DNA from 3 places in the Bombilactobacillus sp. ESL1097 genome. Region 3 is predicted to be linked to each of the others. Evidence: predicted binding sites of a transcription regulator. Region 3 holds the regulator's gene; each other region holds the start of a gene.
What was found. Region 3 encodes Rex, which represses fermentation and respiration genes when NADH is low (regulators of the CRP and FNR family bind a similar motif). Its sites were predicted from a motif close to TTGTGAANTANTTCACAA; they were not measured.
Positions count from the first base shown of each region.

Region 1: the regulator Rex is predicted to act here: its motif matches at 5,131-5,148, upstream of AC3B6D_RS04300 (CidA/LrgA family protein).
Region 2: the regulator Rex is predicted to act here: its motif matches at 2,446-2,463, upstream of AC3B6D_RS00175 (NAD(P)-dependent alcohol dehydrogenase).

Region 1 covers NZ_JBYLUB010000002.1:11,631-19,655, forward strand. Annotated here, with positions in the region: gene gyrA (DNA gyrase subunit A) at 1-1,098, shown strand, start outside; gene rpsF (30S ribosomal protein S6) at 1,283-1,579, shown strand; gene ssb (single-stranded DNA-binding protein) at 1,613-2,125, shown strand; gene rpsR (30S ribosomal protein S18) at 2,157-2,393, shown strand; gene AC3B6D_RS04290 (DHH family phosphoesterase) at 2,493-4,526, shown strand; gene rplI (50S ribosomal protein L9) at 4,540-4,992, shown strand; gene AC3B6D_RS04300 (CidA/LrgA family protein) at 5,309-5,746, shown strand; gene AC3B6D_RS04305 (LrgB family protein) at 5,746-6,474, shown strand; gene dnaB (replicative DNA helicase) at 6,654-8,025, shown strand, end outside.
Region 2 covers NZ_JBYLUB010000001.1:31,682-39,706, reverse strand. Annotated here, with positions in the region: gene rhaB (rhamnulokinase) at 1-927, opposite strand, end outside; gene AC3B6D_RS00180 (MFS transporter) at 940-2,199, opposite strand; gene AC3B6D_RS00175 (NAD(P)-dependent alcohol dehydrogenase) at 2,541-3,662, shown strand; gene AC3B6D_RS00170 (helix-turn-helix domain-containing protein) at 3,798-4,793, shown strand; gene AC3B6D_RS00165 (DeoR/GlpR family DNA-binding transcription regulator) at 4,797-5,564, opposite strand; gene AC3B6D_RS00160 (PTS sugar transporter subunit IIA) at 5,769-6,236, shown strand; gene AC3B6D_RS00155 (AraC family transcriptional regulator) at 6,260-7,159, opposite strand; gene AC3B6D_RS00150 (MFS transporter) at 7,380-8,025, shown strand, end outside.
Region 3 covers NZ_JBYLUB010000001.1:434,245-442,269, forward strand. Annotated here, with positions in the region: gene AC3B6D_RS01995 (glycoside hydrolase family 38 N-terminal domain-containing protein) at 1-2,573, shown strand, start outside; gene AC3B6D_RS02000 (redox-sensing transcriptional repressor Rex) at 2,677-3,306, shown strand; gene manA (mannose-6-phosphate isomerase, class I) at 3,415-4,392, shown strand; gene AC3B6D_RS02010 (LTA synthase family protein) at 4,716-6,647, shown strand; gene groES (co-chaperone GroES) at 6,997-7,281, shown strand; gene groL (chaperonin GroEL) at 7,345-8,025, shown strand, end outside.

The sequences.
Region 1 (8,025 bases), on a different contig from region 3:
GCGAAACCTGAGCGGATTGACGAAATAATTTATCAAGAATTACTGGAAATTCAAAGTAAATATGGTGATGCCCGCCGCACGGAATTATTAGTCGGCGAAGTATTAAGTATTGAAGATGAAGATTTAATTGAAGAAGAAAATGTCTTAATTGTTTTGACTCATAGTGGTTACATCAAGCGGTTGCCCGCCGACGAATTTAAAGTACAAAATCGTGGTGGTCGCGGCATTAAAGGGATGGGCGTCAATGATGATGATTTCATTGAACAATTAATTTATACATCGACGCATGATGTCTTACTCTTCTTCACTGATGCCGGCAAGATTTATCGTTCGAAAGCTTACGAAATTCCTGAATATGGGCGTAGTGCTAAAGGAATTCCGATTATTAATTTACTAGGAATTGATAACGGTGAACAAATTCAGACGGTGGTTCATTTAAAGAAGGATGCTTCTAGTGCGGATCATTATTTATTCTTTGTCACTAAACAAGGAACCGTGAAACGTACAGCTTTAGATGAATTTCAAAATATTCGCAAAAATGGTTTGCGAGCAATTACTTTAAAAGATAATGACTCGTTAGATAATGTAATGCTAACCAATGGTCAGAATAATATTTTGATTGGCACGCATTTAGGCTATGCTGTTGCTTTTGAAGAGAATGCAGTGCGGATCATGGGTCGCACGGCCGCAGGCGTACGGGGTATTCGCTTACGAGAAGAAGATTACGTAGTTGGTTCAGCCATTTTAGCTGAGCAAAGTGATGTATTGGTCATCTCGGAAAATGGTTATGGTAAAAAAACACCGGCCACAGAATATCCAATCAAAGGGCGCGGTGGCAAAGGAATTAAGACTTCGAATGTGACGGCTAAAAATGGTCCGCTAGCAGGAATTACGACCGTTGCTGGAACTGAAGACATGATGGTGGTAACCAATCAAGGCGTCATGATTCGGTTTGCAGTTAATAATGTTTCACAAACCGGCCGGGCCACTTTAGGTGTGCGGTTAATTAAATTGGATGATGGCGCCAAGGTTTCGACAATGACGAAGGTAGATCCTGAACCGGAAGTCACCGAAACTCAGCCAGATTCAGAAAACTAAAAATTCTTAAAGTTTTTAACGTAATCTAAAAGTGCAAGGCGCTTGGAACGTTAAAAACTTTTTTGGTAGTATTTTTTGGTAAATGATGGTAGAATACTATTCTGTGAGTATTACACTTTAAGATAGTTAATACTCCTTGAGAATAATCTATTTATTCTCCATTAGTCCATAAGGAGGTAAAATAATGGCTCAAACACATTATGAAATCACTTATATCATCAAACCGGATATTTCTGAAGAAGATAAGAAGGCCTTGATTGAACGCTTTGATAAGGTTCTCAAAGACAACGGTGCTGATGTATTAGATTCAAAAGATTGGCAAAAACGGCGTTTGGCTTACGAAATTGGTGGTTACAATGAAGGTACTTACCATATCGTTAATGTTAATGCCCAAGACCAAGCAGCGATCAATGAATTTGACCGGTTATCAAAAATTGATGACAGCATCTTACGTCATATGATTATCAAGCGCGAAGATTAATCTGTTGGAGACAGTCAAAAAGGAGACAGGAGTATGATTAATCGTAGTGTATTAGTTGGTCGTTTGACCCGTGACCCTGATTTGCGGTATACAGCTGCAGGAACAGCCGTTGCTACTTTTACCGTTGCTGTTAATCGGCAATTCACCAATTCGAATGGTGAACGGGAAGCTGATTTTATTAATTGTGTGATTTGGCGTAAATCAGCGGAAAATTTTGCTAATTTTACGCATAAGGGCTCATTAGTTGGTATTGATGGGCGCATTCAAACTCGCAATTATGAGAATCAACAAGGACAGCGGGTTTACGTGACCGAAGTTGTAGTGGAGAATTTTGCACTGCTAGAACCGAAATCGGCGAACCACAATAATGGAAATCAAAATCAAACGGTTGAAAATAATACGACTCCTGGACCAAGCAACTCTAATAATAATTTTAATAATTCCAATAATAGAGCTGCCAATAATTCTGCTCCATCAATGGATGAAGATCCATTTGCGGATAATACGCAGTCGATTGATATTTCAGATGATGATTTACCGTTTTAAATTTTGTGAATAATTGAAAGGAGCGTTCAACATGGCACAACAACGTCGTGGTGGCCGTCGTCGCCGGAAGGTTGACTTTATTGCCGCTAACCATATTGAATATATTGATTACAAAGATACAGATTTGCTGAAACGTTTTATTTCGGAACGAGGCAAGATTTTACCTCGTCGAGTAACGGGAACAAGCGCCAAGAATCAACGCCGTTTAACAATTGCGATTAAACGTGCACGAGTAATGGGCTTATTACCATTTGTTGCTGAAGATTAATAAGCTTCAATCCCAAAGAAGTCTACTCAAGGTAGGCTTCTTTTTTAATGTAAACAGTATGTTAAAATATAGCTAAATTCTAGTTACAAGAGGGTAAGTATGAAAAAAAAGAGCGTAGCTAAGAATAGTTTATTAGCTATTAGTCAGCCACTACGTTGGGGGTTAATTGTCGTAGTGGTTTTGGCTTTAATTTTAGTTAGTTTAATTTTTGGAATTAGTCCAGTTTTAGGTTTATTGGTCTTTATTATTTTTACGTTAATTGTCGCCATTGGTTCTTATTTATTACGCAAGTTTGTGGTGCAAACTAATAAATATCTATACGATTTATCATTTCGTGAAAATCGGGGCAAACAAGAAGCTTTGATTAATATTCCCATTGGGATGTTACTGTATGATAACGACAAACAGCGCACGATTGAATGGGTGAATCCTAATTTACAGCGCCATTTTGTTGATAAGGATTTACTAGGACGTAGTTTAAATCAAGTTAATCCAGAATTAATTCAACTGGTCGAAAAAAATGAACAGCAGCAACAAGCTGCGACGTTATTAACTATTGGTCAAACTCAATTTCAAACTTTTGTGCAACCAAATTTTCGCGTAATTTATTTTTTGGATGTTACGCAGTATGTAGCTATTAAGCAAAAGTATGAAGATGAAAAAATTTCGATTGGGCAAGTTTTTATTGATAATTATGATGAGCTTGTGCAAACCATGGCTGATCGGGATCGCTCAGATTTGAATAGTTATTTAACTAATCAATTAACTGATTGGGCTAATCAAAATGAAATGTATTTAAAACGCGTGGCCAGTGACCGTTTTATTGTGGTGGGCTATGTGAATGCGCTAAAGGCCCTGGAAGCTAATAGTTTTTCAATTTTAGATCAAATTCGTAAGACTACTTCGCAGCAAAATGTGCCGTTAACTTTAAGTATTGGCTTTGCCTATGGTAAAGATAACTTGGCCCAACTAGCGTTAGATGCGCAAAAAAATATTGATTTGGCCTTGGGTCGAGGTGGCGATCAAGCAGTTGTACGTGAGGCGGACGAACCGGCACGCTTTTATGGCGGCAACACCAATCCGATGGAAAAAAGGACGCGTGTCCGGGCACGGATGATTAGCCAAGCCTTAAGAGAGTTATTTAACCAAGTTGATGTTATTTATGTGATGGGGCACCAACAACCTGATATGGATTCTTTAGGTGCCTGTTTAGGCATTCATCGAATTGCACAAATGAATAATAAAACTTGTAAAATTGTGATTGATGCTAACGGAGCGCACACAGATGTTGCACGTTTATTGCAATGGATTGAGCAAGACCAGCATTTATCAAATGATTTAATTACGCCGCAACAGGCGTTAGATCAAGCTAATGCGCAAAGTATGTTGATTATGGTCGACTTATCCAAACCATCACGTTCCGCTAGCCCAGAATTGGCGGCGAAGTTAGCCGATCAAACGGTAGTGATTGATCATCATCGGCGTGGTGAAGAATTTCCTGCTAATCCATTACTGGCCTACATTGAGCCTTATGCTTCCTCGGCTAGTGAATTGGTAACTGAAATGATTGAATACCAACCACAAAGCCAACAGTCTTTATCTAAACTAGAAGCGACGGCCATGCTAGCTGGCATTTTTGTCGATACACATTCCTTTTCTTTACGTTCAGGAACACGGACGTTTGATGCGGCCAGTTATTTACGCTCAGTAGGGGCTGACAGCACGAAAATGCAAAATTTACTGAAAGAAAATGTGTCATCCTATATCCAAAGGAACCATTTAATTGATACCGTACAAATGGTGACGCCACAAATTGCCATTTGCACGGGTGAAGAAGATCAAGTTTATGATTCCGTGATTGCGGCACAGGCAGCCGATACTTTATTGACCTTATCAAAAATTGATGCTTCATTTGTGATTACCAAAAGGTCCGATGCCAAAGTAGCAATTTCAGCGCGAAGCTTAGGTGACTTTAATGTGCAAGTCATTATGGAAGAAATGGGTGGTGGCGGTCATTTATCCAATGCGGCAACGCAATTAGCTGATTATACAATTGCTCAGGCTAAGAAAGAATTGATTGCAATTATCCAACAAAAAGTAGAAGATAAACCTAAGCAAGCAGACAATAACTAGGAGGCATGAAAAGATGCGTGTAATTTTCACACAAGATGTTCGCGGTAAGGGTCGACGTGGCGAAGTCAAAGAAGTCGCTGATGGCTACGCGCGCAACTTCTTAATTAAAAACGGTAAAGCTCAAGTCGCCACTGCTAAGGCCATCAGTGAATTGAATGGTAAAAAGCAAGCTGAACAACGAGAAAAAGATGAAGAACAAGCTAGTGCTCAAATGATTAAGACCGTTTTAGAAAAAGATGAAACGGTGGTTGAACTACAATCGAAAGCCGGCAGTGATGGTCGGTTATTTGGGTCAATTCCCAGTAAACAAATTGCGCAAGCTTTAAAACAACAGTACCAAATTGAAATTGATAAGCGCAAAATTGAATTGGCCGAGCCGATTAAAGTTTTAGGTTATATGAATGTACCAGTGAAATTGTATCCAGGGATTGAAGCTTCCATACGGGTGCATGTCAGTGAAAAGTAATATTATTGTTGTAATGTAAATTACAGTATTAGTTGCAGAATTTTTTGAGAAAAATTATAAAGAAACTAGGTTCTTGTGAATTCTAGTTTTTTTAATAGCTCAAAGATGTAAGGGCTTGCAGATTGTGAAGCAATTATCTTGTGAAATACTTGACAAATTCGTGAAAACGTTATAAACCATATGTAGATAGTTTTTAGTTTTGATTAAACTAAAATTTTATCGATTTTGGGAGAAAGAAAGTGATGATGGAACCAATTTATTGTTTAGGTCTCTTAGACAATAAGTGCGATAAATTTTAAGAATAGGTGATGTGAAAATGAAACCAGAAGATAAGAAGCCAAAAGCTGCACCATTATTGATTCAAATGTTAATTTATGCAGCAATTTTGTTTGTATCACAGTGGATTTCTAATATGATGCCAAAATCATTCCCTGTACCAACGCCGGTTATTGGCTTGATTTTGTTATATTTATTATTGACTTGTCATATTATCAAATTAGAGTGGGTTGATTCCTTTGGAAGTGCCATGATTGGTTTAATTGCCTTTTTGTTTGTACCATCCGGAATTTCTCTAGCTGCTAATTTGAACATTATGGCAAATGAAGGTGTCCAATTAGTTATCGTCATTATTTTATCAACAATCGTTTTGTTGGTAGTAACGGCTTATACAACAAGATTGTTATTATGGATCAGTAAAAAGATCAAACATACTGATACAGATACACAAGAACAAGTAGGAGGAGAGAACAAATGATGGCAGAGTTATTATCGAATCCCTTATTTGGTATCTTACTTTCATTGGGAGTTTTTGAAATTGGGCAATACTTATTTAATTTGACTCATGGCTTTTTCTTATTTCAACCGTTGTTTGTAGCGATGGTTTTGGGAATTTTTCTAATTTTCTTGTTAGGAAAAGGCATGGGAATGACGACTGCAGCAGCTTATACGAAATTCTATAAGCCTGGTGGGGATCTAATCTTCTGGTTCTTAACACCTGCCACAATTGCTTTTGCAATTCCGCTTTATAAACGTAATGATGTGTTTAAGAAGAATTGGCTAGTTATTTTATTGAGTTTGTTAATTGGTACCTTTATTTCCTTATTTGTTATTTTGGGAATTTCCAAACTCTTGGGACTCAGTCGGGTCGGCACAGCTTCCATGATGAGTCAATCAGCTACGACTGCGATTGCTTTACCATTGTCAACAGCTATTGGTGGCAACACTGCTGTTACTGCGATGGCATGTATCCTGAACGCCGTTATCATTTATGCTTTAGGTAAATGGTTAGTTAAGTGGTTCAGATTGGAAAGCGACCCCATCGGTGCTGGTTTAGGTATGGGTACTGCTGGACATACCGTTGGTTCTGCTTTTGCCTTGAAATTAGGTTCTGTTCAAGGTGCGATGGCCGCTGTTTCGGTTGTTATCATTGGTATTGTTGATAATATTGCAGTGCCACTGTTTGCACAAATGATGCATCTGTAAACACTAGTTTATAATTTAAATGATAAAACCTTTTCTAGTTAGTTAATTTAAACGTTGGTAACTAGGAAAGGTTTTTTTGTTTACTTTCGATGGTATTTAATGTTATTTTGAATATTTTAAAACATATATTATCCCTATATTATCCGTGGTAAAATTGTAACTAGATATGAGGTTAATTCATGAACGATACAACAATGCAGAGAATTCCACCTAATAATAAAGAGGCTGAACAATCAGTCCTAGGATCGATTCTATTACGTCCAGAAAAAATTGTTGATGCGGCTGAATATTTGACGACTGAGTCTTTCTATTATCATGCGCATCAGTTAATTTTTGCTGTCATGTTGGAATTAAATGAAGCAGACCAGGCAATTGATGTCGTGACTGTTAAAAATCAACTTGAAGCTAAAAATCAGTTAGCAGATATTGGCGGCGTTAATTATTTAGGGGATTTGGCAACAACCGTCCCCACCGCCGCCAATATTGTTTATTATGCCAAAATTGTGGCTGATAAAGCCGTATTACGGCAGTTGATTAATACGGCAACTGATATTGTGGCCCAAAGTTTTGATGAGCAAGATACTGATGTGGCGAACGTCTTGGACAATGCCGAGCGAGCTATTATGGAAGTCGGCGAAAGCCAGAATAATAACGGCTTTAAAAAATTAGCCGATGTTTTAAATGATACGATTGAAAATATTGACCAGTTAGCTCAAGAAGATTCACAAGTGACGGGGTTAGCTACCGGATACAGTGAATTAGATAGTATGACTGCTGGTTTACATGCTGATGAATTAACTATTTTGGCTGCCCGTCCTGGCGTCGGCAAAACGGCTTTTGCACTCAACGTCGCGGAAAATGTGGCAGTTCATAGTCAGCAAACGGTGGCCATTTTTAGTTTGGAAATGGGAGCTGACCAATTAGCTAGCCGATTATTATGTGCTCAAGGGAGCATTGATGCAAATCATTTGCGCACCGGAACTTTGAACGATGACGAATGGCAAAATTTAATTGTGGCCATGGGTATTTTGTCCAAAACCGATATTTATATTGACGATACTCCAGGAATTAAGATGGCAGAAATTCGAGCTAAGTGTCGCCGCTTGGTTAAAGAGACGGGAAATATTGGTTTAATTATTATTGATTATTTACAGCTAATTGAAGGAACTGGTCAAGAGAATCGGCAGCAAGAAGTTTCGACGATTTCACGACAATTAAAAAAACTAGCGAAAGAATTACATGTACCAGTTATTGCTTTATCACAACTATCACGGGGGGTAGAGCAACGACAAGATAAGCGACCGGTTTTATCAGATATTCGTGAATCTGGTTCCATTGAACAAGATGCGGATGTGGTCGCCTTCCTGTATCGTGATGATTATTATAACGATGGTGCTGATGACGAGGAAGGTAGCGAAGCTAGTGATGATACTAACGCTGGTGAAGTGGAAGTGATCATTGGCAAAAATCGCTCCGGTCCGCGTGGTACAGTGAAGTTATTATTTGTGAAATCATATAATAAGTTTGCTGCAATTTCACCACTGACAGAAG
Region 2 (8,025 bases), 400 kb from region 3:
TAATTCTTTTTTAATATTTTGCACAATCCACAAGCCCATAATATTTTTCAAAAACCGATACGTGCCATACGCACCCCATTCATTGGTGTAGTTGTGTTTAAATGCTAACTGGCCGTTCTCTGGAACATTTAATTCGGCTCCAATCAAAGACCAGGTTCCTGAGCTCAAGTAAGCCCAACGTTGCCCGAGTCCGGGAGTTCCTACGACGGCCGAGGCCGTATCATGAGTCGCTACCGTAATTACTTGAGCTCGGGGTAAATCGTAATCGGGGAATTTATCCGTTTGTAATTCACCCAGCATGGTCCCAGGGTCAACTAACTTAGGAAATTGATCGGCACTGACATTAACCTTTTGCAACAAATGTTCATCAAACAAACCTTCGCGTAAACTTAACATTTGCGTCGTGGATGCATTAGTAACTTCCGTTACTGCTTGGCCCGTTAGCACATAACCCAAGTAATCGGGAATCATTAAAATTTTGTCGGTGTGTGCTAATAAATCTTTGTCTTCTTCAAACAATTGGTATAACGTGTTAAAGTCTAAAAATTGAATCCCGGTTTTCTGATAAATATATTCTTTGGATAAATCAGAGGTTAAATCGTGAATCGCATTTTTAGTCCGCGCATCCCGATAAGAAACCGGATCTTTCAAACGTTGACCATCTGAACCGACCAAAACGTAATCAACAGCCCACGTATCAATTCCCACTGTTACTTCCGCATAACCAGCTTGTTTGACTTTTTGCAGTCCCAGTAAAATTTCTTGAATAATATGATCAATGTCCCAACAATCAGCACCATTTTTGGAGGTAAATCCATTGGTAAAACGGTGCATTTCTTTCAATTGCAATTGGCCATCAATTAATTGACCCAGCATCAAACGCCCACTGGAAGCGCCAATATCAATTGCTACATAAGTTTTACTCACTAACTGCACCTTCTATTCTTCTTTGGTACCATAACGTTCCAAAGTGATTTCATCTAAAGATTTACCTTGAGTTTGTGGCGTCCAAATAACACCAATAATCAAAGATACTAACAGCAAAATAATCATGACCGTCCCAGCAACCTTAAAACCAAGATCTGCTAAAATCATTGGGAAAATGATCGACCAAATCCCAGAGCTACCACGGACAATAAAGAACATAAACCCTTGGGAGCCAGCACGATACTTTGTAGGAAACAGCTCCACTGCCCATAAAGCATACCAAGCTTGGGCACCAATTCCGGCAGATAGTCCCCAAATAATTACAAAAGCAATTAAAGCGGCCCAGCCGAAGCCAATATAAGTTAAAATTACCCAAGAAATAACAGCCATTAAAGCCCCTACAAAGAAGAAGCCCCGGGGATTAAGCCGATCGCCAAATAAGGCAAAACCGAAGTAACCAGATAAAGCGGTACATAACCACAAAACTGCTTGTAAAATATTTGCCTGCAAGGTATTTAAGCCACCGACAGTTTCATATACAAATGGCATAAAGAAGCCCATCGCCCCCGCAACTAAATTCCAGAGAGCATAAACACCGCATAAGAAGAGAATACTTTTAATGGAAACCATATTCGAAAATAATTCTTTATATGGATGCGGCTTAATTCCTGATTGCCGTTCTTTTTCCTTTTGTTGCAACCAATCCTGAGATTCCGGTAAGTTTCTTTGCAATAACCACGCAATAAATGCCACAATTGTTAAAAAGACAAATAATAAGCGGTTACCTAATAAACCAAGTGGTGCAAATAATGATGCTGCCACAAAAACTAACGTCGGTCCCATGGACCAGGAAAATTGGGAAATTCCAATATCATGGGCCCGATTTTTTCCATCAGATGTTTCACCAATATACGTCCAAGAAGCAGGAACCCCCGCACCTACAGCCATACCTGTCACTAAAAAACCAATTAGTAACATCGGAAAATTAATAGAAAACACAATTAAAAGTGTTCCGACCATGTAGACCAACATATCATAGGTATAAATCATTTTGCGGCCGTATTTATCAGACAAATGCCCGCCAATGATGGCTCCCAATGCCGAACCAAAAGCATTAGCACTCAATGCCCCTAATAAACCGACGGCAAAGCTACTCAAACCAAAGTGCTTTTGCCACATTGTTAAACCTGCACCGCCCGCAACGATTGAGCCTGAGTCTAAAAAATTGGTTAAGGATACTGCCCACGTTGAAGCGTGCGAACTTTTAGCCATAACTTCAGATCTCCATTCATAATTCTTAATCGTAAACGTTTACTGTATAGATTGTAAGCGTAATCGCTAGACTAGCGCAATGGCATAATTCTTGATAATCAGTATCATATTAATACATTTTTTAATTTAATGATTTTAGATTCTGGAAATCAACCAGGGGCACAGTTCGTAATTTTTATCTATAAAAGCACTTTTTAGATTATTTTTTTGTAAAAATAAAATATTTAAACCATTCATCGCAAAACTTTATGAATAAAATCACAAGTTTTTATTGAAATCGTTTTTTGATAGTGACATAATCATTGTTGAAAAGGGTGAATTTCAAGAAAGGGGTTTTATTAATGAAAATTACTGCCGCTGTTGTCAAAGAACAAGGAGCACCATTTACCTTAGAAGATGACATTGAACTGCACGAAGTTGGTCCGACTGATCTCCAAATTCACATGGTGGCCAGCGGGATTTGCCATTCTGATGAAGCGATTCGCAAAGGCGATGCTTCGGTAGGCTATCCAGCAATTTTAGGTCATGAAGGGGCCGGTATCGTTGAAAAAATTGGTTCCGAAGTGAAAAACTTTCAAGTCGGTGATCATGTTATTTTATCTTTTTACGCTGATGGAACCTGCGATAATTGTTTAAAAGGGGTGCCCACACAGTGTCGTAATTATGGTGATTACAATTTGTCTGGGGTCCGGGCCGATGGTGAAGATCAATTTACTCAGAACGGTCAGCACATCTCTAATATGTTTAATCAATCCTCGTTTACAACGACTACCGTTGTTGACCAACGTAATGCTGTCAAAGTTGATAAAAGTTTAGATTTACGGAAATTAGGACCATTAGGTTGTGGTTATGTAACTGGTTCCGGTACTGTCTTTAATACTTTGCAACCGAAACCTGGTGATACGATCGCTGTCTTTGGTACTGGTGCCGTCGGTCTAGCTGCTATGATGGCCGGACGCATTTCTGGTTGTATTAAAGTTATTGCCGTGGACGTAGTTCCTCAAAGATTGGCCTTAGCCAAAGAATTAGGAGCTACAGATACGATTAATAGTAATGATGAGGATGCCGTGGCTAAAATTCAACAATTAACTAATGGCTATGGCGTTGATTGGACGGTTGACACTACTGGTATTCCTGCAGTAATCAAAAACAGCGTTTTAGCATTAGCTCAAGGCGGAACGTGTGCTGCGATCGCCGTGACACCAAAATTATTAGAAATTTCTACTTGGAATGATCTCTGCGTTGATGATCGCAAAGTCGTTGGTGTCAACATGGGCGATTCCATTCCTCAAGTTGATATTACCCGCTTGATTGAATTTTATAAGTTAGGTTGGTTTGACTTTGATAAAACTGAAAAGTTCTATGATTTCAAGGATATTAATCAAGCCAATGCCGATTCTGTTTCGGGGAAAACGATTAAACCGGTTTTGATTATTGATCCCGACTACCAACCAGATAAATAATCGTCGTTACTCGACAGTAACTTGGGAATTTAAGAGTATTATAAAAGGAAATGTTTGGCTCAATCTTAATCATTGACCAACATTTCCTTTTTGTTCCGTTATTGATTGCTAATCAGCTTGCGAAAGGATTTTATTATGAACGCACAAGTTATCCAAATGCTCCAACAAAAAACCAGTTTAGAACAACAACAAGAAGCAACTCATCATTTTATTGCCGATTTACCACAAAGTGCAGTCGCTACTTCTGTCGATCATCAAGCACTCCTCACTTTAACTAACGATTACTTTTTTAAGTACCATTCTGTCTATATCAGTAAACATAACCGCTTTGCCCCCTACCCTAAACACACGCATAAATTTTTAGAATTAAATTATATGTTAACTGGCAGTTGCTCTGAAGTCGTCGATGGGCAACTAGTCAAATTACATGAAGGTGATATTCTAATGATGAATGTTGGTTGCAGCCACTCTATCAAAGCACTCGGGACCAACGATTTACTCATCAATGTTTTGTTTCGCGACAGTAGTATTACTTTCAATCTATTAAACAGTATTCACAAAAATAATAGTATTACTTATAGTTTTTTATCTGATATTTCTCTTGGCAAGCATCCTACCCGCAATTATATTTTATTTCCGCAAAACCAAGACATCAAAGAAACCATGGACGAAATTATTGAAGAATATTTTCTTGAAAAATCGTACTCGAGTCGGATCATTGAATCTTATTTAGATATTCTTTTAGCCAAAATCCTCCGTCACCATCCTTTGCCGACAGTAAAAACCACCAATCGCCAACAAGATTTAATCATTCAATGCTTAAACGAAATTGATCAAAACTATGCCACCATTACTTTGGAACAGCTAGCTAATAAATATGGCTATAACAAAGATTACCTGGGTAATTTAATTAAAAAACACACGCATAATACTTTTTCCCAACTAAAAACCAAACAACGGCTCATTCAAGCTAACAGCCTATTACAATCCAGTACTTTACCGATTAATAAGATTATCACTAAAGTCGGGATTAAAAACAAAAACTTTTTTTATCAAAAATACCATGAATTTTACGGCATGTCGCCCGCCCAAAAACGCGCTGACTTTCAAAAGCGCCATCAAGCTTTATAATGCCTATGCAATTGTTAATTGGATTTTAGCTTGTATTATTTGCTGGGCAATATCTGCTGACGGACGTTGATCACAAATGATTTCTGCTATGTTCGTTTGCTGAAAAGAGGACATCAAAATATAATCATGACGTCCAAACTTTGAATGATCCACTAACAACACAACTTTCCGTGCGGTTTGCAACAACATCTGTTTCAAAGCATTTTGTTCTTCATTCGCCATATAAATCCCATGTTCATCTAACGAATTACACGACATAAAAGCAATATCTGGACGGTAATTTTGATCTAAATCACGTAACGCCCGATAACCTAAAATTGAATTTGATTGGTAAGGGACTTCCCCACCTAAGATAGACAGCTTAATATTTTGCAATTGATTAACTTCAGTGGCAATGTGCAAGTTATTCGTAATAATATGCAGTTGGCGTTTGCCAGCAAAATACTTCGGCAAAAAAGCTAAGGTCGAGGAACCGTCCAAGAAAATTGCTTGATTATTGTGAATCCGTTTTGCAGCTAAGGAGCACAGCTTTTTTTTCGCAGCTTCATTCTCACTACGCCTAATAGCATAGGTCATTTCCACATTGGAGTTTTTGAGCAAACTGACATAACCCTGGTCACGTTTGACGGTATTTGTGAGCTCTAAGCCAATGAGATCACGTCGTAAAGTCGAAGTGCTGATGCCCAGCTTTTGTTGTAAAATACTAGTCTTTACTTTTTTGTGATTCGATAAAATCTCAATAATACTTTGAAGTCGTTCTGCTTGTGTCATCTGACAATTCAATTCTTTCAGGTTACTTTTTAATTATTATACAATAATTATTTTAAAAAAATCAGTGAACATTTATGAACATTAACCGTTTTACCAAGCAAAGATTATCTTGTTAAAGCCTTTACTTTAAACTAAAATAAAACTGTAGTCTAATATCAGATGTTTATATTTGTTCATTGAGATGAACGGACGCAGGTGATAATAATGACAGAATACGCCGACCTTTTTAGTAATCAACTGATTTTTTTAAATTCTGAAATATCTGACTTTGCTGCGCTATGCCATCACATTTCACAGAAGTTATTAAAATTAGATTTGGTTACTACTAACTATGAACAAGCCTTGTGGCAACGTGAACAAAAGTTTTCCACCGGCATTAAGACCCCTTATATTACTATTTCTTTACCTCATACTAAACCACAGCACATTAACCATTCGTTTATTACTTTAGTGCGTACGAACAATCCTATTTTAATGCAACAAATGGATCAACAGTTTATCATCCCCGTCCAAAACTTTTTCTTTTTAGGAATTTCGGACAAAACGCCTTCTTTACATAGCCAATTATTAAAGCGCTTTCTGCAACTGTCTAATAGTCCTGATTTTGTGAACGACTTTCTTTATATTAATAACATTAATGATTTATATGATTACTTACTCAACACTTTTTAACTAATGGACAATAATAAGTAGGCCTAGCGGTTCATTTCTCGATATTCTTGCGGGGAATGGCCTTCTTTTTTCTTGAAAAGTTTATAAAAATAACTAGTACTTTGATAGCCAACCTCGCGCGCTATTTCCTCAATTGTGGCCTCCGTTTTTAACAGGCGTTCTTTCGCTTGCTCCAGTTTAGTAGTAACAATCAATTCTGATATATTCCAGCCCGTATGTTGCTTAACATATCTTGATAAATAACTCGCACTAAAATTAAACTGTCGGGCCAATTGCTGAACATTAACCGTGGCATAATTTTGCTCGATATAATTAATGATTTGCATACTGCGATGATCAATTCCCTTAAATGAATAATGAATTTCCTGGGAAATATCGGCTAATAACAATAGAAAATAGCCATATAATTTATACGTATTTTGAAAATTGCTTTGACAATATTCTTGAATAATTTGATTTAAAAAATCCCAAATTTCTAGTTGATGAAAGGTCGGAAAATATAAATATTTTTTGGTTCCGCTTCCTTGCAAAAATTGACTTAAAGGATTAACATCCTGCAAAAATTGTTTAAAAAGCCCCTGCTGAAACAGTGATTGATTGACCCCAATATTAATAACCAATGCATTAGAATCAACAACTTCCAACGCATGTTGACTATGCAAATTCATGATTAAGAGACTATTAGCTAATAAATAAATTCGATCATCTAAAGTTTGATTGATCACTCTCCCATCATTTACAAACACAAATTCATAAAAATTATGTTGATGGAGTGGCGCCGGTTCGTACATTCGGTGGGCGACGATAAAAATATTTTTATCATTAGAGAATAATTGTTCTGAGCGTATTTGACCATCTAAAAAAACTTGCTTATCTACATTCAAGAGAAGCGGTAACTGATTTTTTTGAAAATCCACTGTCATAAGGGTTCCTCCTCAAAGTCACAAAAAAGCAGACATTCATCATAATTGAACATTGTAACCGTTTGCTAAAACGACAAAAATTAAGACTGTAGCTTATGACAGTTTAGTTAGAGCTTCTATGAAAAAATTTTGGGCCAAAATTTTGTTTTTCTATTCGTATCAAGCATACACCCTTTTCAAATTTTATCTCAAGAATAATTTTTAACTGGAGGAACTCTGTATGAATAAAACCAAAATTAAAGTTGGGATTTTAAGTACTACCTCATTATCCATGAGTGCTTTAGCCATTTCTAGTGCTTTAAATTCTATTATTAAAGCTTTTCCCAATGATTCTATTGCCAAGATTCAAATGATTGCCACCATCCCTAATTTAAGCGCTTTGATATCCACTTTGGTGGTTGGGACTTTAGCCACGCATTTTTCTAAAAAAAGCTTAACGCTAGTAGGCACCCTGGTTTTAGCCTTGGGCGGATTAATGCCATTGGTTTTCCACAATAGTGTCAACGAACTATTAATCTGCGCTTTACTATTAGGAATTGGCATTGGCTTCATTAATACATTAGCACCGATGTTGATTTCTTTGTTTTTTGCAGACGAAGAGCGCGCTAGCGTTATGGGGCAATCTACAGCCATTAATAGCTTTGGCTCGATTATTTTAATGATGGGCGGAAGCTTTTTAGGGGCTAAAAATTGGGTTAACACTTATTTAATTTTCTTATTAACCATCCCTGTTATTTTATTAGTTATTTTCTTTTTGCCTCAAGATAGTACTCAAAAAGCTGCAGCTACCAAAAGTGATACGTCACAAGATCATCATACTTGGCAGATTGTCAAAAGTTTAAGCGGCTATGTTTTTGCCTTAGCCA
Region 3 (8,025 bases):
TTACAACTCAAGATGCTCAGGTTCTCAGTGATCAATTATTCGGTGAGGTTTTAACAGAGTTAGAGCAACATCCAGAGGCTAACTTTACTTTCGATGGGCAATTATCGATTGTGGAGGAATATTTAACGATTCATCCAGAAGATCGACAGAGAATTAAGCAATTGGTTTCGCGCAAGCAATTATTTATTGGTCCTTGGTATACCCAAACAGACGCGTTAATACCAGATAGTGAATCCATTATTCGTAATTTAGTGATTGGCATTATCGGCAGTCGCCAACTCTTTGGGCAGGCCATGATGATTGGCTATTTACCGGATACCTTTGGTTTTAATGCACAATTACCGATGCTATTAAATCAAGTCGGCATTCAAGATTTTATATGTTGGCGGGGTACTAATTTTGCTCGACAAGTCGATTCAGTTTACTTTAAGTGGCAGGGCTTGGGAAATAACCAAGTTTATGCAGCTAACTTTCCCTTAGGTTATTATACGGGGCAAATTGATTTAAATTCGAAGCAGCATTTACAAGAGTTTGTCGAGCAAAGATTAGACCCAGGGATTGACCTAGAAGCTAAACATGGTCATAATGATCCCGTTTTAATTCCTTCGGGGATTGATCAGATGAATATTATTCATAATATTTCCCAGGTAATTCAACAATTAAATCAATATAGTAAACACCAAATAGTGTTGAGCAGTTATCCCCAATTTATGCAACAATTGCGCCACCAAGATTTGCCTCAGTATCAAGGCGAATTACGTTATCCTACCTATTCACGGGTGCATCGGACGATTGGGTCAGTGCGCTCGCAGCTTAAACGTCAAAATTTCAAGTTAGAACAACAAATTTTACGCCGAGTTGAACCGATGCTGGTTATTGCCCAAGCTTGTGGAATCAAAGTGTCCAACGGATTAGTTTTAAAACTTTGGAAAAAGTTATTAAAGTGTCAACCGCATGATACATTAGGCGGTAGTATCACGGATAATGTTGCTGTTGATGTTCAGCAACGTTTCAAAGAAGGTTTCGAAATCGCTGCCGGAATTGAAAATTATATTAAGAAGCGCTTAGCACAACGTTTAAATCTGGATAGTAATCAATTGTTACTATTTAATACTTCACCACGGGTATTTGATGGTTATCAAGAAGTAGAATTTTTAACGACTAATAAAAAAGTGAAATTTGCTGAGCAATATCAGGCTGTTCTAGTTCGTGCAACTTATGTCCCTAAGCGTGAGCACATTATGCAACAAACCGCCAAAGGTTTTGAATTTAAAGATGAACCGGGCTATTATCGATTGACAGTTCGGTTAAAGATGCACTACGAGGGATTAGGCTATCAGGTGGTTTCTTATCAAGTAGCTCCAACGGAGCTAGCAACTTTAGAAGATAGTTCATCTGTGTCCATTAACAATCAAAAGTGGCAAGTTCAATACACAGGAACAAGCTTTACTGCTCAAACGCAAGGTCACGTTTATCCACAGCTGTTAGAAATTTTAGATTCGGGTAATGATGGTGATACGTATGATTATTCGCCTTTACCGCAGGAACAAGAAGTCAGCTTGCCGTTAACTGGACAATGTCAAGTGCAGACTGCTCCTAATTTACAAACTATGACGGTTCAAGGTACTTGGCAGTTACCTAAATCTTTAGCTGAAAGGCAAAAGGACCATCCGCAATTAATTGACGTGAACTTCAAAATTATTTTAAGTTTAGCAACAAGTTCTTCGGTGTTAGATGGTCAATTAATTATTGACAACCAAGCTTTAGATCATCGCTTGAGATTAAAGATTAACACGGGTATCAAAAGTTCACAGGCGTGGGCGCAAATTCAAGGCGGTTTTCGAACCACTACTAATTTGCCTATTGCGGATAATTGGCAAGACGAGTTTGTTGAAAAACCGGTCAATCTTTACAACTTTGATAAAGTTGTGGGCATGTATGAGCCCAAGCAAGGTTTGTTTTTGTTAAGTGGCGGCATGAAAGAATACGAATTATTGAATCAAAGCTTTGCCGTCACTTTACTAGCCACTACGGGTCAATTAGGAAAACCCAATTTATTGTGGCGTCCCGGGCGAGCTTCGGGCGACACTACTAGTGTCGGTCATCAGATGACGCCAACACCACTAGCTGAAGAAATCGGCTTAAATCATTTTGCGTTTGGATTAGTGGCAGTTGCGGACTTAGACGAGAATCAGTTAGCACGGACTGCTGAAAATTGGTTGGCCCCCAATGTTAATTACCAGTTACAAAAACTGAATTTATTTGTCAATCGGTTAGACAATAAAATTTGGGATGTTGAATTTGATAAATCATTACCTCAGTTACCACGCCAAGCGACTTTCTTACGGTTGGATCCGGATGTAACGATTACGGCTCTCTACTGTGCTTATACAATTCAGAATGCGATTGTGGTTAGATTGAGTAATCAAGCGAATAAAACGGTTGCTTTAACGGAATTCTTAGCGGCGGGTTTTCAACGAACCAATGCGTTAGAAGAAGTTCAGTCTTTACAAGCAGACGCGCAACAACTGGCACCGTATGAGATGGCAACTTTTATCAAAATTAATGGTTAATTTTCAAGGTAATAACTTTGTGATTTTATTTACTTGACATTGTGATATTAAAAGGTAGATACTGAAAGTATCAATTATACTTGTTCACAAGGGGATATTAACCATGACAAAATACAAAATACCAAATGCTACTATTAAGCGCTTACCGTTGTATCATCGTTACTTTCAATTTTTAAATGATTCCAATACTAAAAAGATTTCCTCAACAGAATTAGCTAAAGCTGTTCAAGTGGATAGTGCGACGATTCGGCGTGATTTTTCTTACTTTGGTTCTTTAGGTAAGCGGGGTTACGGCTACGAAGTTGAACCAATGCTGGAATTTTTTAAAAAGTTACTTAACCAAAGTCAAACGACGAAAGTAGCGTTGGTCGGAGTAGGTAACTTAGGTAGTGCATTATTAAACTATAATTTTTCACAGACGAACAATATTAAGATTACAGCCGCTTTTGATCAGAATCCGGAATTAATCGGTCAAACTGTCAATGGTGTGCAAGTTTATGATGTCGATTCTTTAGAACAACGTTTAGCAGATGAACAGATTGATGTTGTGATTTTGTCAGTACCAGTCATCAGTGCACAAAAGGTCGCTGATGAACTGGTAGCAGCCAACGTCAAGGGCATTTTGAACTTTACGCCGTTAAGATTGGCAACTCCTAATTCTGTGCGCGTACACAATGTTGATTTAGCGAATGAATTACAAACATTAATTTATTTCTTAGATAACTATAGTTAAACTAAATGTTTAACTTTTGATTCACCGTTTAGCTTGTAAGGCGAGAATTTTGCGGTAAGTTAGTAGTAATTTTGGTTGATTACGGCTGCTTTTATTAGGAGGTATTAGATGGAACCATTGTTTTTACAACCCGCTTTCCAAAAAAAAATTTGGGGTGGGCGTAAGCTACAAGAACGTTTTGGTTATCGCATACCTGATGGTCAAGTGGGAGAATGTTGGGCCATCTCTGCTCATCCTCATGGTTTATCAACTGTTAAAAATGGACCTTTTGCTGGGCAAGATTTAGCCCAACTATGGCAAAAACAACCAGAGCTGTTTGGTTACCCGCAAGGAAAAGTTTTCCCTTTATTGACTAAGATTTTAGATGCGGAAGCTAGTTTATCAGTTCAGGTGCATCCAGATAATGCTTATGCCAAAGCACATGAAGGTGAGCTAGGCAAAACGGAGTGTTGGTATATTATTGATGCCCAGCCTGGTGCCTATTTGATTTATGGACATAATGCGCAAACTAAGGCAGAATTACAAGCACTGATTGACTCGGGAGACTGGGAACATTTGCTCAAAAAAATGCCAGTCAAAACAGGAGATTTTGTTTTTGTGCCTAGTGGGTGTGTTCATGCGTTAAATCAAGGAATTATTGCCTTAGAAACACAACAAAGTAGTGATACTACTTATCGTTTGTATGATTATGATCGTATTGAACAAGCTACCGGTCAAAAACGCCAACTGCATTTAAAACAGGCTCTAGATACGATTACTGTTCCTTTCCAAACACCAAAACTTAATCAAGCGGTCCAGCAATTTGGTGCTAGTTCCATCACCACTTATGTGAAACCACCTGTTTCGCCATACTTTGCAGTGTGGGGCTTACAAGTGCAAAATGATGCTTTAAGTTTGCAACATCAGTTGGGTGCTTACACCTTATGTTCCGTGATTTCCGGAACGGGACAGCTAGTGATTGCTGGGAAAACCTACGAGTTACAGTTAGGTGATCACTTTATTATTCCGGCGCCAATTACTGCTTGGCAATTTCAAGGGGAAAATCTTCAAATAATTGCTTCCGAAGCAATTGACAAGGTCGATTAATATTCAAAAAAGAGTCGGGACAAAAAGTTTTGAGAAGTTAAACACAGATTTTTGACTTTTGAAGTCACTATCAGCGGAGAAGGTTTGTTTGATTTACGAAATTTTTTTGTTCCGACTTTTTAATACTTAATATGAGGTTGTGACAAAAGCAATTTAGCTGCTAGTTACAACCTCATTTTTAAATATTTAATTTAATATTTTTTGTAATACCGCATTTTAACTGCTTTTGACTTATCGGCAAATTATGCTAGTAATATACCTATCTAAATTAGATTGTGCTAAAATTTAAAACTGTATTAATTTAAGTCGAAAGAGGATTTATTGTGCATAATCTAACTGTCAAACGCTTTATGTATTTTTTACTGCAAGTACTTTTAGTGTGTTTAATTGCTTACGGATTTTATTTTGAATTTCAACTAGCTTTAACCGGTAGTTTGACACACGGCTATCATGAGATGTTCTGGGAAATTAAGAATAATCCTGTCGTCACGCGAATCAACTGGTTTTGCCTAGTAGTTATTATAACGATGCTAATTGCGCTGTTAGGTGATTATTGGTGGGGAATATCCCTGAGCGTCATTATTTTTAGTATTATTTTATATGTGGACTTTAATAAAATTATTTCACGTTCTGAACCATTGTTACCTAATGATTTAAACATGGCTGGTCAAGCTGGTGGTTTAATTAAAATGGTCAGTTGGCAATCATTATTACTTTTAGCCATTGGCATTGTATTACTACTTGTAGCGGCCTACCTGTTACACAAAGTTACCAAAGGCTTGTGGTTAAAAAATCATCGGGTGCTGTGGCCGTTGAGAATTGGCTTTTTGGTGTTAGCAATAATAGCTTTAAGCTTGTTCTCACAAGCAGGAAATACGCGCTCTTTTGCTTCTAAACAATTGGCGAAGCATAATATTACTAATGTTGATCGTTCACAATTGGCCAATTATCGTAATCGGGGTACTTTAATTGGTTTTGTCTTTAATGCCCATTCTACGCCAATGATTAAGCCTGCTAATTATAGCGCGGCGACTATGAAGCAAATTACTAAACGTTATCAAAAAGGTTTGGTTAAAGCCAATCAAGGGAAAAAAGTTGGGAAAGTTAACATTATTTATATTTTAAATGAATCTTTAACCAATCCTTTACGGACACAGAAATGGTATCCCCTTGTTGGCAATAAAAATCCGATGCCTTATATTTCTAAGATGATTACGAATCCAACGGTCCAACAAGCTGGGGGCTATATGGTGTCTCCTGGTTTTGGTGGGGGTACGGCTAATATTGAATTTGAAGCCAATACAGGTTTCTCCAATTACTTTTTAAACAATACGCCCTATCAGGATATTTTACCTAATAAAAAATATTTTCCGAGTGTCATGCATTATTTAAATGATGCTGGCTATAATTCACAGGCCTACCATCCTTATGCCGGCACTATGTATCGTAGAAATCAAGCTTATCCAGCGATCGGTATCCATAAATTCCAAGATCAATCGAAATTACAGCATTTAAAGAAGTCACCACATGGTTTGTATGATACAGATGCCTCCGCCTATCCGAACTTTTATGCACAACAAAAAAAGTCTAGTCGCCAATTTAGTTTGATGTTGACGATGCAAAACCATATGCCTTATCAAGCAGAAATAGGTCCCAAAAGTTCTTATCAACTCCAGAATAAAGTAGCCGGAGATGCTGATAAGACTAAAAAATTAGAAGCTTATCTTCAAGAAGTTCACGATTCGGATCAAGCGTTTAAGCAATTAGTGCAACATTATCAACACGCTAAGCAAAAAACGTTAATTGTCATGTATGGCGATCATTATCCTGGTGATGGTATTTATGATGATCTCTTCAATCAGAATACCTTGTATTCTCATGCAACGCCGTTTGTGATGGCGGCTAATTTTCCTTTACAGACGCATCATTATAATTACTTCTCACCCAACTATATGTCCTTACAGTTATTGCAACAACTTAACTATCCGCAAACTCCGTTTTATCAATTATTGGAACAATTACAACAGCAAGTTCCAGTTTTGACCAAACCACTACAAATTTCTGGTACGGGCCAACAGAATCGAACCAAAGTAAGCAACGATACGTATGCGTTAACTGCTAAAAATGTTCACGGCCCTAAAAATGCTAAGTGGGATCAATCACGAGTTTATAAAGATTATCGGTTATTAGAATATGATATGACTTATGGTAAAGCTTACGCTAAAAAGGATGGTATGTTTCAAATTCCCCGCTAGTCATAGCTGAATCGGGTCAACAATTTGAAAACTATTTTGCAAAATTAATTATCTAATAATTGCATACGTGGCTTGAAAGCTATTTATGCTCCAAATTTGATAAATCAAGTGAGTCGTCCATTACGGGCGACTTTTTGATTAAAAAAAGTAAAGGAAGATTACTAGATTTTGAGCCAATTAATGTGCTTTCAAAGCGATCTGTGCTACTGTAAAAAAGTAAGTTTTCCGAATATTTTTAAACGGAAATACTTGCATCTGGAAAGGAACATGTTATTATAGAACTTGTATTAGCACTATATAAAGATGAGTGCTAAGAGTGCTAAAAATGTTTTTATTTGGAGGGATTACTTTGTTAAAGCCATTAGGTGATCGTATTCTGGTACAAGTTGATGAAGAAAAGGAACAAACAGTTGGTGGAATTGTTCTAGCCAATAATGCTAAAGAAAAGCCACAAGTTGGTGAAGTTATTGCTGTTGGCGCCGGTGAACGGACACCAGAAGGTAAAACAATTGAATTAAGCATTCAAAAAGGCGATAAAGTCTTATTTGATAAATACGCTGGTTCAGAAGTTAAGTATGACGGCCAAAAATATCTCGTAATGCATGAAAAAGATGTCATGGCAATTGTTGACTAATTTTTGTAATTAATTAGAAATTAAGAACATAAAGTATTAAATAATAATTGAGGTGGCTGAAAAATGACAAAAGAAATTAAATTTTCAGAAGACGCACGGGCTAAGATGCTTGAAGGCGTTAATAAATTAGCAGATACAGTAAAAACAACAATTGGACCTAAAGGTCGTAACGTTGTTTTGGAACAATCCTATGGTTCTCCAAATATTACCAACGATGGTGTAACTATTGCCAAAGATATTGAATTAGAAGATCATTTTGAAAATATGGGTGCTAAATTAGTTTCTGAAGTTGCTTCAAAGACTAATGATATTGCCGGTGACGGTACAACCACTGCGACAGTTTTAGCTCAAGCAATTATTCAAGAAGGCATGAAGAATGTAACTGCTGGTGCGAACCCTGTTGGTATTCGGACGGGAATTGAGAAGGCTACTGCTACTGCTGTTGATGAATTGCGGAAGATTTCTCACGAAGTTAGTGGCCGTGATCAAATTGCTCAAGTTGCCGCAGTTTCTTCTTCCAATCAACAAGTTGGTGAATTAATTGCCGATGCGATGGAAAAAGTTGGCCATGATGGTGTAATTACCATTGAAGAATCAAAGGGTATTGAAACAACTTCTGATGTTGTTGAAGGTATGCAATTTGATCGTGGTTACTTATCACAATACATGGTAACTGATAACGATAAAATGGAAGCCGATTTAGATAATCCATACATTTTAATTACTGACAAGAAGATTTCCAAC